Regions from separate parts of the Streptomyces sp. JLSY215 genome, predicted to be linked through region 2. Evidence: riboswitches for the same ligand, from Rfam matches in the RefSeq annotation. Region 2 holds a riboswitch; each other region holds the start of a gene.
What was found. Region 2 has a riboswitch for S-adenosylmethionine ahead of AC5677_RS37060 (amino acid ABC transporter permease). Riboswitches for the same ligand answer to the same signal wherever they lie in the genome.

Region 1: another riboswitch for S-adenosylmethionine. It lies ahead of AC5677_RS10935 (aminotransferase class V-fold PLP-dependent enzyme); the one in region 2 lies ahead of AC5677_RS37060 (amino acid ABC transporter permease).
Region 3: another riboswitch for S-adenosylmethionine. It lies ahead of thrC (threonine synthase); the one in region 2 lies ahead of AC5677_RS37060 (amino acid ABC transporter permease).

The regions. Positions count from the first base shown of each region.
Region 1 covers NZ_CM185022.1:2,440,148-2,444,792, reverse strand. The annotation lists gene qcrB (cytochrome bc1 complex cytochrome b subunit) at 1-1,465, shown strand, start outside; gene trpD (anthranilate phosphoribosyltransferase) at 1,602-2,666, shown strand; SAM riboswitch class IV at 2,758-2,875, shown strand; gene AC5677_RS10935 (aminotransferase class V-fold PLP-dependent enzyme) at 3,046-4,425, shown strand.
Region 2 covers NZ_CM185022.1:8,409,346-8,413,990, forward strand. The annotation lists gene AC5677_RS37050 (ABC transporter substrate-binding protein) at 1-311, opposite strand, end outside; gene AC5677_RS37055 (amino acid ABC transporter ATP-binding protein) at 473-1,288, opposite strand; gene AC5677_RS37060 (amino acid ABC transporter permease) at 1,285-2,352, opposite strand; SAM riboswitch class IV at 2,692-2,800, opposite strand; gene AC5677_RS37065 (GVDTG sorting domain-containing protein) at 3,326-4,138, shown strand; gene AC5677_RS37070 (class F sortase) at 4,186-4,645, shown strand, end outside.
Region 3 covers NZ_CM185022.1:5,120,704-5,125,348, forward strand. The annotation lists gene AC5677_RS23065 (alpha,alpha-trehalose-phosphate synthase (UDP-forming)) at 1-974, opposite strand, end outside; gene AC5677_RS23070 (glucosyl-3-phosphoglycerate synthase) at 1,044-2,006, opposite strand; SAM riboswitch class I at 2,189-2,337, shown strand; gene thrC (threonine synthase) at 2,355-3,638, shown strand; gene AC5677_RS23080 (MoaD/ThiS family protein) at 3,693-3,971, shown strand; gene AC5677_RS23085 (cold-shock protein) at 4,466-4,645, shown strand, end outside.

The DNA of each region.
Region 1 (4,645 bases), 6.0 Mb from region 2:
CTTCATCATCATCATCCTGACCGGTGTCTATCTGACGCTGTTCTTCCACCCGAGCATGGCCGAGGTGACCTATCACGGTCCCTACGTGCCGATGCAGGGCATCCGGATGACCCAGGCCTTCGAGTCGACGCTGAACATCAGCTTCGACGTCCGCGGCGGCCTGCTCATCCGCCAGATCCACCACTGGGCGGCGCTGGTCTTCCTCGCCGCGATGATGGTGCACATGATGCGGGTGTTCTTCACCGGCGCCTTCCGCAAGCCGCGCGAGGTCAACTGGCTGTTCGGCTTCCTGCTGTTCGTGCTGGGCATGTTCACCGGCTTCACCGGCTACTCGCTCCCCGACGACCTGCTCTCCGGCACCGGCGTGCGGTTCATCGAGGGCGTCATCCTGGCGATCCCGCTGGTCGGCTCGTACCTGCAGATGTTCATCTTCGGCGGCGAGTTCCCCGGGCACGACATCATCGCGCGGTTCTTCACGGTGCACGTCCTGCTGCTGCCGGGCATCATGCTCGGCCTGCTGGTGGCGCACCTGATCCTGGTCTTCTACCACAAGCACACGCAGTTCCCGGGTGCCGGCAAGACCAACAACAACGTCGTCGGCATGCCGCTGCTGCCGGTCTACATGGCCAAGGCCGGAGGCTTCTTCTTCCTGGTCTTCGGTGTGATCTCGGTGATCGCAGCGATCGCCAGCATCAACCCCGTCTGGGCCATAGGGCCGTACCGGCCGGACCAGGTCTCCACTGGTGCGCAGCCGGACTGGTACATGGGCTTCGCCGAGGGTCTGGTCCGTGTCATGCCGGGCTGGGAGTGGAACTTCTGGGGCCACACCGTCAACTTCGGTGTGCTGATCCCGATCGTGATCTTCCCGCTGGTCCTGGTCGCCATCGCGGTCTACCCGTTCGTCGAGTCCTGGGTCCGCGGCGACAAGCGCGAGCACCACATCCTGGACCGCCCGCGCAACGTGCCCACCCGCACCGGCTTCGGTGTGGCCTGGCTCGTCGCGTACTTCGTGATGCTCATCGGTGGCGGCAACGACCTGTGGGCGACGCACTTCCACCTGTCGCTCAACTCGCTCACCTGGTTCGTCCGGATCGGCTTCTTCGTCCTTCCGGTGCTGGCCTTCATCGCCACCAAGCGGATCTGCCTGGGTCTGCAGCGGCGCGACAAGGACAAGGTGCTGCACGGCCGCGAGTCGGGCATCATCAAGCGCCTGCCGCACGGTGAGTTCATCGAGGTCCACGAGCCGCTCGGCCAGGAGCAGCTGCACGTGCTCACCCAGCACGAGCAGCCCGAGCCGCTGGAGCTGGGCCCGGAGGTCGACGAGAACGGCGTCCGCCGCAAGATCTCCCGGTCGCAGAAGCTGCGTGCCAAGCTCTCCAAGACCTACTACGGCGAGGACAACGTCATCCCCAAGCCGACGGTCGAGGAGTACAAGGAGATCACCAGCGGCCACGGCCACCACTGATCACCACGGCGCCGTGAGGCGCACGCAGCAACGCCACCCAGAGGGCCCCGTCCGAGCATCGGACGGGGCCCTCCGGCGTGTCCCAGGGGTCGATAGGGTGAGGTCACAGGCAGTAGACAGACCAGGAGTGTGGACCATGAACGTTGTGACCCCGGTTGGCGGCGACAGCGTGGCGGCCCACACCTGGCCGGGCATCCTCAACGCCCTGCTGGACGGCCGCGACCTCGCCGCCGACGACACCGCCTGGGTGATGGACAAGATCATGCGGGGCGAGGCCAGCGACGCCCAGATCGCCGGGTTCGCGGTGGCGCTGCGGGCCAAGGGCGAAACCGTCGCCGAGATCTCCGGGCTCGTACGCACCATGTACGCGCACGCCCGGCTGATCGAGGTGCCCGGCCCCAGCGTGGACATCGTCGGCACCGGCGGCGACGGCGCCAAGACCGTCAACATCTCCACGATGTCCTCGATCGTGGTGGCCGGCACCGGCGCCAAGGTCGTCAAGCACGGCAGCCGCGCGGCCTCCTCGGCCAGCGGCGCCTCCGACGTCCTGGAGAAGCTCGGCGTCAATCTGGACCTCACCCCCAAGCGGGTCGCCGAGGTCGCCGAGGAAGCGGGCATCACCTTCTGCTTCGCGGTGAAGTTCCACCCCTCGCTGCGCCATGTCGCCAACGCCCGGGGCCAGCTCGGCATCCGTACGACCTTCAACGTGCTGGGCCCGCTGACCAACCCCGCCAAGGTCCGCGCCCAGGCGACCGGCGTCGCGGACGCCCGGATGGCGCCGATCCTGGCCGGGGTGCTCGCCGAGCGCGGCTCGTCGGCCCTGGTGTTCCGCGGCGACGACGGCCTGGACGAGCTGACCACCACCGCCACCTCCCGGGTGTGGGTCGTCCGGGACGGCGCGGTGCACGAGGAGCCCTTCGACCCCCGGGACGTCGGCATCGACCTCGTCCCGGTCGAGGCGCTGCGCGGCGCGGACGCCTCGTACAACGCCGATGTGGCCCGCCGGCTGCTCGACGGCGAGCGGGGCCCGGTGCGCGATGCGGTGCTGCTGAACGCCGCCGCGGCGCTGGTGGCCCTGGAGCCGTCCGAGGCGCCGCTGGCGGAGCGGATCCGGGCCGGGATCGCCAAGGCCGCCGAGGCCATCGACTCGGGCGAGGCCAAGCGGGTGCTGGAGCGCTGGGTGGCGGCCAGCAACAGATGAGCGCCCGGTGACCCTGGGTGTGACGCAAGGCCCTGTCCGTTATCCGGACCGGGCCTTGCGCCATTCCGTGCCTGTGGCATCATTCTCGGCAGGTCACGAGTGACAGCGACACAGGCCCCGGCCCGCTGTCCGGCAACCCTCCGTCCGTGGCGGGGTGCCCCGGGTGATGACCAGGCCGCAGGCAGCGAGGTCTGCGGCAAGCGCGGATCCCTCGCCAGGGATCCTGGTCCTCGAGGGAGCCCCTTCCGTGATGAAGCGAATGCGATAGGGCCGTCGGCCCCTTTCCCGCACCCCTTTTCCTTTTCCACCGCGGCGCCGTTCCGCGCGCTGTGACGCGCCCGCCCGCGGTGAATTCGCTTACCTCTTACGGGAGTTCGCCATGTCTGTTTCCGCCGTTGCCGCCGACCGTTCCGTTTGTGCCCCACTGCCGGTTCTGGGCCGGGATGTCACCGTGCCGCTCGTGACCGGCGGCGAGGTCGACTACGCCGCACTGGACTACGCCGCCAGCGCCCCGGCCCTGCAGCGGGTCTGGGACGACGTGGCCGCCTACGCCCCGTACTACGGCAGCGTGCACCGCGGCGCCGGATACCTCTCGCAGCTGTCCACCGACCTCTTCGAGAACAGCCGCCGGACCATCTCCGACTTCCTCGGCTGCCGCGCCGACGACCAGGTGGTCTTCACCCGCTCCACCACCGACTCGCTCAACCTCCTCGCGGCCGCGCTCCCGCAGAACACCCGGGTGTTCGTCTTCGAGACCGAGCACCACGCCTCGCTGCTGCCCTGGGAGCAGCGCGCGGACACCCCCGTGACGTACCTGAACGCGCCGCGTACGCCGCGGGAGGCGGTGGACACCCTGGAGAAGGCGCTGGCCGAGCGCAAGCCTCACCGCTCCGCGCTGGTGTGCGTCACCGGCGCCTCGAACGTGACCGGTGAGCTCTGGCCGGTGCGGGAGCTGGCGGCCGCCGCGCACGCCCACGGCGCCCGGATCGTCCTCGACGCCGCGCAGCTGGCCCCGCACCACCCCGTCGACATCGCCGAGCTGGACGTCGACTGGGTCGCCTTCTCCGGGCACAAGCTGTACGCGCCGTTCGGCGCCGGCGTGCTGGCCGGCCGCGCGGACTGGCTGCAGGACGCGGACCCGTACCTGGCGGGCGGCGGCGCCAGCCGCAAGGTCTCGCGGCGTACGGACGGCGGGGTGGACGTCGAATGGCACACCACCGCCGCCCGGCACGAGGCCGGCTCGCCGAACGTCATCGGCGCCTACTCCATCGCCTCCGCCTGCCAGGCACTGACCGAGGCCGGTTTCGACGCCCTGGTCGCCCGCGAGCAGGCGCTGGTCGCCCGCGTCCGGGCGGGCCTGGCCGAGGTCCCCGAGGTCAAGGTCCTCTCCCTCTTCGGCGACGACGCCCCGCGCGTGGGCGTCATCTCCTTCGTCGTCGAGGGCTGGAACAGCTCGCACTTCGCGGCCGCCCTGTCGGCGGAGTACGGCATCGGGGTCCGTGACGGCCTGTTCTGCGCCCACCCCCTCGTCCGCACCCTGCTGGGCAGCGACCCGCAGGACCCGGGCGAGTGCGGCGCCCCCGAGGCGGCCCCCGGCGAGCGCTCCCTGAACGCCATCCGCGTGAGCTTCGGCGCAGGCACCCCCGACGAGCACATCGACCGCTTCGTCCACGCGGTCAAGGAACTGGTGGCAGACGGCGCGCGGTGGAACTACCACACGGAGGACGGCCGTTGCGTGCCCGCGCGGAGCGCGGGGTAGTTCCCCACGTTGTCGTCTGCGGCCCCTCCGCTGCGCTTTGCCTGGGCCGTACGTTGTCGGCTTTCCCGCCGTGGGGGTGTGTCGCCGTTGCGCCTGCGCGGCGGGCGTGGGTTTGTCGGGTGCGGTGCCACCCCTCCGGACTTCGTCCTGCGGGGTGGCCCCTCCCGTGGGTGGGTGGGAGAGGCCGGTGGGGGCGGACGTCTCATGTCGGGTGCCGATG
Region 2 (4,645 bases):
TCGCCAATGAAGTTCAGCGGTACGGAACCGGCGGGCAGGGCGCCGACGCCGATGACCAGCTTGCCCTTCTTGGCGATGGGCTTCGGCAGTTCGGCGCTGATGGACTTGACCTCGGACACCTTGAGCACGGTCTCCTTGGCGGCCCCGTTGGAATGGGCCCCCACGGTCACCGTCCCGGACTCCTTGCTGTCGGACTTGCCGGCCGCGTCGCTGTTGCCCCCGCAGGCGGCGAGGCCAGTGGCGAGGGTAACGACGGCGGTGCCCGCGGAGAGGCTGCGGAGGAGTCTGCTGCTGAGGTTGAGGGTGCGCATAGCTGGCTGTCCTTGGTTCGGTGAGTGGTGGTGAGGGCGCGTCGCTTGTTCTTCGGCGGTGTGGGGGGCTTGGGCGGTGCGGGGGGTGGTGTGGAGGGTCTTCGGTGGTGTGTGGGAGGGCGAGCCCGGACGGGCCGCGGGCAGCGGGTCGGACGGCGAGATCAGAGCACCTTGCTCAGGAAGTCCCTGGTCCGCTCGTGTTTCGGGTGGTCCAACACCGCGGTGGGCAGCCCCTGTTCGACGATCCGGCCCTCATCCATGAAGACGACCCGGTCGGCCACCTCACGGGCGAAGCCGATCTCGTGGGTGACGATGATGAGGGTGGTGCCGCTGGTGGCCAGGTCCTTGATGACGGCCAATACATCGCCGACGAGTTCGGGATCGAGCGCGGAGGTGGGTTCGTCGAAGAGGATGACCCCCGGCCGCAGGGCGAGGGCGCGGGCGATGGCCACCCGCTGCTGCTGCCCGCCGGACAGCTGCCGCGGATAGGCGCCGACCTTGTCGGCCAGGCCCACCCGGCCGAGCAGTTCGCGGGCCAGCTCCTGGGCCCTGGGCTTGGTCAGCTTCCCGGTGGCCACGGGAGCGGCAGCCACGTTGTCCAGCGCGGTCAGGTGCGGGAAGAGGTTGAAGTTCTGGAAGACGAAGCCGATCCGGCTGCGCTGCCCCAGGATGACCCGTTCGCTCAGCTCCTTGAGCCGCTCGCCGTGCCGGCGTACGCCGATCGGCTCACCGTTCACGCTGACGTAACCGACCTCCGGTTTCTCCAGGTGGTTGATCACCCGCAGCAGGGTGGACTTGCCGGACCCGGAGGGCCCGAGGATCACGGTGACCTCGCCGGGTCGTACGGTCAACTCGACGCCGTCCAGTACCCGGTGGGCGCCGTACCACTTGTGCACGTCGTGGACCTCGACCGCGGCCGGTCGAATCTCGACGGTCCCGGTCCCGGTCTCAGTGGTCTCAGTGGTCTCGGTGGTCATATCGCGGCCTCCCTCCGGGCTCGGGCGCGCAGATCACGCAGACCTGCCCGCAACTTCTGCAACGGCGTCGGGGGAAGCGTGCGCGTCGCGCCCCTGGCGAAGTACCGCTCGACGTAGAACTGGACGATGGAGACCGCGCTCGTGAGGATCAGGTACCAGACGGTGGCGACGAGCAGCAGCGGGACGATGTCACCCGGGTAGGTGCTGCCCATGCTCTGCGCCGAGCCGAACAGATCGAGCAGCGACACGTAGAAGACGAGCGAGGTGCTCTTGATCAGATTGATCAGCAGATTCACGTAGTTCGGAGTGATGGAGCGCAGGGCCTGCGGAAAGACGATCCTCGTGAACTGGTAGCTCTTCGGCAGGCCGAGCGCCAACGCAGCCTCGTGCTGCCCCTGGTCGACCGCGAGGATGCCGCTCCGCACCACCTCGGACGCGTAGGCCGCCTCGTTCAGGGTGAGTCCGGCGACCGCCACGACGATGTCGGTGGCGAGCCGGGACTCGTCGAAGGTGAAGAAGGCGGGCCCGAACGGAACCCCGAGGCTCAGCGTCTTGTACAGCGCACTGAAGTTGTAGAGGAACAGCAGCACCACGATCAGCGGAACCGAGCGGAACAGCCATGTGTAGGTCCAGGCAACCGCCCGCAGCACCGGGCTCGGGGAGAGCCTGCCCAGGGCGACCAGGATGCCGCCGAGCAGACCGAGCACGGCACTGTACGCCGTCACCTTGAGGGTGATGAGCAGGCCATCGAGGATCGCCGGGCGCAGGAACCAGTACTGGAACCGGTCCCACTGATAGAAGGGGTTGGTCACCAGGCCGTGGGCGATCTGGGCGACCAGCACCAGCACGATCGCCGTGGCGATCCAGCGGCCTGGCCTGCGCAGCGGCAGCACCCGCTGCGCCGCCGGCGGCCGCGGTGCGGTGCCGTCGCCCGGCCGTTCGGCCTCGGCAGGACGTGCGGTACGAGCAGTACGAGGCGGGGAGGAGAGGCCGGGGGGCTCAGCGGTCTCCTCGGCAGGAGGCGCTGAGGCGAGGGGTACCGCAGCGCCAGGGGATTCACTCATGGAGGACTCCAGCGAATTCGGACAGCCCGGACCACGGATGCCGCAACGGCACGGTGCGCCGGGTCGATGGGCTCTGCGTGACGTCGCGCACGGGGACGCGCGGAACGGGGCTCGGGCAAGGAGGACGCACACCGCGACAGCGGTGGCGTCAGAGATTCAGAAGACCGTCAGCCTTCAGCCTTGGCGGAACGCACGGCAGGTGCCGGTACACAGAGCGCTGTTGACGCGCAGCAGATCGACCGACCGGTTCGCGCACAGCAGCAGGCAGCCACGGCGCCGCCATGCGGCTGTCCCCGAAGCTGCGTACATTCCGTCACCGTCACTGTTCCGGCCCATGGGGGCTCGCGCTTACCGAAGGTCTTCCGGTCCGGTCGTCACCTGGGGCACCCCACCGCGGCGCGAGGGTTGCCGGTCAGCAAGCCAGGGCTTGTCGCTGACACTCATGACCGATCTGCGGCGCAAGTTAGTCAGATCTCGGCCACGCTTGTCAAAGCGTGCCCGACCTGTGGGATGACAAAACGAGTCCGGACGGACCTGGTGGGATGCCGACGAGGTCCAGGCATCAATCGCCATCACCACCACCATCACCATCGCCGCGCACGGGGTCGGGGGCGGCCTCGCGCCTCGCAGCATCCCCTCGACGTACAGCAGCCTCGCGACCTCTGCCTCATGGACGACGAGTGAAGACACCCGCCTCGGACACGACCGTCTGCGGCCACCGCGGCGCCGCGCGAGAACGGATCCTGTGTGCCGCATATGAGAGATGCGCCTGTCAAGAGAATCCGTCGAATTTAGACGAGGCGCCACATCGAGCGGTGTGCTGAGCGCGGCATCGGCGGGCGTCGTACTACGGACTACCTGCGCCCGGACAACAACAAGCGGCCCCCAGCCGTGAGAAGCGTCGTCGTACGGGCCTTTCGAACGAGACCACGGCGATCCCGGACGGGACACCGCCGGAAGGGAACGAACGATCGTGACATCCCAGCGCACCGCTCGCCTCGCCGCCCTCCTTGCCCTGCCCGCCGCCCTGGTCCTCTCGGGTGCCGCCGCCGCTCCGGCCACGGCCGGGGACAAGGCGTACCAGATCAACCTGGATCAGCTGAACCACTCTCAGGGCAAGGGCACGGCAATGCTCAGTCTCAACGGCACCCGGCTGACCGTGAAGATCGAGTCGGAGGGGCTTGTGCCGGGCCAGCCACACGCACAGCACCTCCATGGCTCCACCGACGGCCATGACTTCCAGTGCCCGGACGCAAGCGCCGACACGGACGGCGACGGGATCATCAACAACACCGAAGCCACGGTGCATTACGGCGATATCAACATCTCGCTCACCACCGAAGGAGACACCGGCCCGGCCAGCGGGCTCGCCGTCGACCGCATGCCCAAGGCGGACGCTCAGGGGAACCTCTCCTACGAGCGCACCATCCCCGTGTCCCAAGCAGTGGTCGATCACATCAAGGACCTCCACATCGTGCAGCACGGCATCGACCCCAACGGCAACAAGAAGTACGACTTCGGCGTGGGCAAGAGCGAGCTCGATCCCAAGCTGCCCCAGGAGGCCACCGCGCCCGCGGACTGCGGAATCGTGGAGGGCGCGGCGGTCGGATCCATTCCGGTGGGCGGCGTGGAGACGGGTGGCGGCACGGCCACAAGCGACGGGGTCCCCGGGGCGCTGGCGGGCGCCGGCGGGCTTGCCGTCGTAGCGCTGGCCGGAGCGCTGGTCCTGAACCGCAGGAGGCGCGCGACGGCCTCTGCCGAGCCGGCCGGACGGAGCGCCGCGTGAGGGGCTGGGGCAAGCGCGAAGCCGTATCCTGTGCCGCCGTCGCAGCGATGGTGCTGCTCGGCGGATGCGGAGGCCAGACGCCGGTCCCGCAGTCACCGCCTGTCCAACAGCAGCACGCTCGGGGCGGTCAGGTCGCGCCGGGAACGGGAACAGGAACAGGAACAGGAACGGGATCTGACAGTGGTCAATCTGAGAGTGGTCAAGGCGATGAGCGGGAAACGGGGGGTGCAGCGGGGGAGTCGGCCCCACAGCGGATCTCCGTCCCGTCGCTCAACATCTCGTCCGCGCTTGTGCCGTTGGGGCGGAAGAAGGACGGAACGATGGAAACGCCCGCTGACCCTGACAAGGCGGGCTGGTACACGCCCGGACCGGCTCCCGGCGAAAAGGGCCCGGCGGTCATCGCCGGTCATGTCACCTGGAACGGAAAACCAGGGGTATTCCATCGGCTGTCCTCGTTGAAAGCCGGTGACACGATCGAGGTCGCACGGGCGGACGGGAAATCCGCGA
Region 3 (4,645 bases), 3.3 Mb from region 2:
TAGGCGAGCAGACCGCGCACGATGTTCTTCGACAGCTCGGTGCGGTCGACCCGGACGATGGTCTTCCGGTCCGTCCCGCCGATCTGCTCGCGCAGTGCCGCCAGCCGCTCCTCGACATCGGGGCGGTGCGCCCGCTCGCGCAGGAACTCCGCGTCGGCGCCGAGACCGTGCACCCCGATATGGGTCTTGCGCGGCTTGAGCCATGTCGAGATGAGATACGGGTCCTCGTCGCGCGGCCAGTACGCGTCGCATTCCGACCCCAGCGCCCACTGGCAGCAGCCCATGAAGGCCCGTGCCCAGTGCTGGGTCAGGAAATTCGCCCGGTCCGCGCCGAGGATGCCCGTCACCAGCTTCTGCTGGATGTCGTCGGGCAGCATCGCGAAGTACTCCGCGGGCGCCCACGGCGTGTGCGAGAAATGCGCGATCCGCAGGTCGGGGCGGCTTTCGCGGAGCATCCCGGGCACCAGCGCCAGGTGATAGTCCTGCACGAGGACGGCGGCCCCGGGCGCCGCGGCCTCGGCCAGCGCGTCCGCGAAGGCCGCGTTGTACGTTTCGTACGACGCCCACTGCGCACGGAATTCCGTATCGAATGCCGGCTCCAGCGGAGTCTGATACAGCATGTGGTGGACGAACCACAGCACGGAATTGGCAATTCCGTTGTAGGCATCGGCATACACATCCGCCGGAATATCCAGCATCCGGACCCGCTGCCCGCCCGTGTCCGCCGGATCCAGGTCGCCGCCCGTCCGCCGCACGGCCTCCCGGTCGCCCTTCCCGAGCGCCGCACACACCCACACCGCATCGGTGTCCGGACCGATGGCGGACAGCCCCGACACCAGCCCCCCGCCGCCCCGCTTGGCGGTCAGCGCACCGCCTTCACCGACGGCGTAGGACACCGGACCGCGATTGGACGCGACGAGAACGTCGGCACCTGGCGGGACCGCACTGCGCTCGGAGACCGTCTCGGAGACCATGTCGCGACATTAACCAGCTACCGATCCGCGCAAACGTACGGAATTCAGCCGAGGGAACCCGCAGCCGTTTCAGGCCGCCCGCCGCTCCGCGTACTCCGGGATCTCCGCCATCGGGGGCCGCTCCTCGGTGTCCACATCCGTGGTGCGCGCCACGAAGCCGTTCTCGCCGCGGTCGAACTGGGTGAGACGGGGCCGGATCAGATGGCCGCGGGTGAGACGGAGCTGGGCGGTGCGGTAGATCGCGGCGGCCATCCGGCCGAGGGCCTGGCCGTCCTGGTGGCGGTGCTTGCGGACGCCGACGTCCACCTGGGCGAGGGCGTCCAGGCCGACGGTGTGCAGGGCGTCGACCAGAAGGCCGAGCTCGACGCCGTAGCCGACCGGGAAGGGCAGCCGTTCCAGGAGGGAGCGCCGGACCGCGTACTCGCCGCCCAGGGGCTGGACGAAGCCGGCCAGCTGCGGCCAGTGGAGATTGAGCAGGGGGCGGGCGACCAGCTCCGTGACCCGGCCGCCCTGGCCCGCTCCGGAACCCTCGCCGCCGGTCTCCAGGGGACGGTCGTACATCGCCTTGACGAAGTGGACATCGGCGTCGGTCAGCAGCGGCCCGACGATGCCGGAGACGAAGGTCGAGGAGAATTCGCGCAGGTCGGCGTCGATGAAGCAGACGATGTCGCCCGTGGTGGCGAGCAGGGACCGCCACAGGACCTCACCCTTGCCGGGGACGGCCGGCAGGCGGGGCAGGACGCTGTCCCGGTGGACCACCTTGGCCCCGGCCGCCGCCGCGACCTCGGCCGTCCGGTCCCTGGACCCCGAGTCCAGCACCACCAGCTCGTCGACCAGGGGAACGGTGCCGGTCATCAGGTCCGCGCGGATCGCCGCGACGATCGCGCCGACGGTGGCTTCCTCGTCGAGTGCGGGCAGCACTACGCTGACCGTCCGGCCCGTCTGGCGCTTGGCCTCCACCAGCCGCCCGAGCGGGCGGTCGGCCGCGGACCAGGAGCGGCTGCTGAGCCAGCGCTCCACCTCTTCCAGCACGTCTACGACTCCTCGGTGGCCGCCGGACCAATGGCCCGTGGGTGATCCATTGTGATCCATCTCGCGGTTCGGACGACTATCTCAACTGTCAGCGCCTTCGGTTACAGTCTTGAACAACGCGGATGACCGTCGCATGCCGGGGTCACCGCCACAAAAGCCTGGGTTTCGGCCCAGCGCCATACCGCTCATCCAGAGGGGCAGAGGGATACGGCCCGTTGAAGCCCCGGCAACCCTCCAGCCGGTCTCCGCCGCAGCAGCGCGCGCGAGGCTCCCGGCTAGGGAAGGTGCCAAATCCGTCTCGTGGCGAGATGCGTCGCGAGGAAGATGAGGAGAAAGGGCCTCGCCTCCATGGCTGTGCAAGTCACCGAAACCGCCACCACCTCCACTGTCGCTCTGGGTCCGGCCGTCGGCCTCTCCTGCCGCGAGTGCGGACAGCGCTTCGACCTCGGTCCGATCTTCGCGTGCCAGGAATGTTTCGGGCCGCTCGAAGTGGCGTACGACCTCCCGAGCGGCGATCCCGAGGGCCTGAAGAAGCGGATCGAGGCCGGACCGAACAACATCTGGCGCTACGCCCCGCTGCTGCCCGTCCCCGCCGACGTCGCCGACAAGCCGAACCTCAATCCCGGCTTCACCAAGCTCGTCAAGGCCGACCGCCTCGCCGCCGAGCTGGGCGTCACGGGCGGCCTGTACGTCAAGGACGACTCCGGCAACCCGACGCACTCCTTCAAGGACCGTGTCGTCGCGATCGCCGTCGAGGCCGCCCGCGCCTTCGGTTTCACCACCCTCTCCTGCTCCTCCACCGGCAACCTCGCGGGCGCGGTCGGCGCCGCGGCCCGCCGGGCGGGCCTGAAGTCCTGCGTCTTCATCCCGCACGACCTGGAGGCCGGCAAGGTCGTCATGGCCGCGGTCTACGGCGGCGACCTGGTCGGCATCGAGGGCAATTACGACGACGTCAACCGCTTCTGCTCGGAGCTCATCGGCGACCCGCTCGGCGAGGGCTGGGGCTTCGTCAACGTCAACCTGCGCCCCTACTACGGCGAGGGTTCCAAGACGCTGGCGTACGAGATCTGCGAGCAGCTCGGCTGGCAGCTCCCGGACCAGATCGTCATTCCGATCGCCTCCGGCTCCCAGCTCACGAAGATCGACAAGGGTCTGAAGGAGCTGATCGCCCTCGGCCTGGTCGAGGACAAGCCGTACAAGATCTTCGGCGCCCAGGCGGAGGGCTGCTCGCCGGTGTCGGCGGCCTTCAAGGCCGGGCACGACGTCGTACGCCCCCAGAAGCCGAACACCATCGCCAAGTCGCTGGCCATCGGCAACCCGGCCGACGGGCCGTACGTGCTCGACATCGCGCGCCGTACGGGCGGTGCGGTGGAGGATGTCAACGACGAGCAGGTCGTGGACGCCATCAAGCTGCTGGCGCGGACGGAAGGGATCTTCGCGGAGACCGCGGGCGGCGTGACCGTCGGCGTCACCAAGAAGCTCATCGAGGACGGTCTGCTCGACCCGGCCCTGACCACCGTCATCCTCAACACCGGCGACGGCCTCAAGACTCTGGACGCCGTCGCATCCGGGCCCACGGCCACCATCCGGCCCGACCTGGACGCGTTCCGCGCGGCCGGCCTGGCCGGCTGAGCCCCGGACCCGTACCCCCGAAACCGCACCCCGCAGTCGCTGGAAGGCAGAACCATGAGCGTGAAGGTCCGCATCCCCACCATCCTCCGCACGTACACCAACGGTGAGGCCGAGGTCGTCGCCGAGGGCGCGACCCTCTCCGAGGTGATCGCCGACCTGGAGAAGAACCACACCGGGATCGCGGCCCGTGTGCTGGACGACGCGGGCAAGCTGCGCCGGTTCGTGAACGTCTACGTCAACGACGACGACGTCCGCTTCGAGCAGGGCCTGGAGACGCCGACGCCGGACGGCGCGGGCGTCTCCATCATTCCTGCGGTGGCCGGAGGCTGCTGACCCCTTCTGTCGGCCCCCGTTCCTCACCGGGATCTGATTTGCGCCATCTCTTGGTCTGAGTGGCGAGAATTGCCCCATCCGCCTAAAAGCGGATGGGGCAATTCCATGTCGCGAAAGGCGATACCATGGGGGCGATCTTCTTCGTATGAGCCCTCGTACAACCCGCGTACGACCCTCGTACAACTCCGCGCGCGTGCCCAACGCATATGTGATCGCGATGAGTTGTGCCCGAAGTGTGTGCAGCATTTGTCGGATACGTGAGCTATGCCCGGCCCGACTTGCCCCGGCGTAACGCGACTTCACCGCATAATTACCGATTCTTCGGCCCCGGAATTCTCGTCCGATTGACCTGTTGCGCTGGGCATTGGTGCAGATACATTCAGCGGCGGTCGACGCGTTCCGGCGCACACCCCACGGGCCTTTCGCGGGGTGAGGTCTGACCCGGGTCCGCGGAGTGCGGTCCTGCGCAAGGGCCAGTAATAGGGGAGTTAGGCATGGCTCAGGGCACCGTCAAGTGGTTCAACGCGGAGAAGGGGTACGGCTTCATCGCGGTCGACGGTGGTGCGGATGTATTCGTCCACTACAGCGCGATCCAGATGGACGGCTACCGCACCCTTGAGGAGGGTCAGCGGGTCGAGTTCGAGATCTCGCAGGGCCAGAAGGGGCCGCAGGCA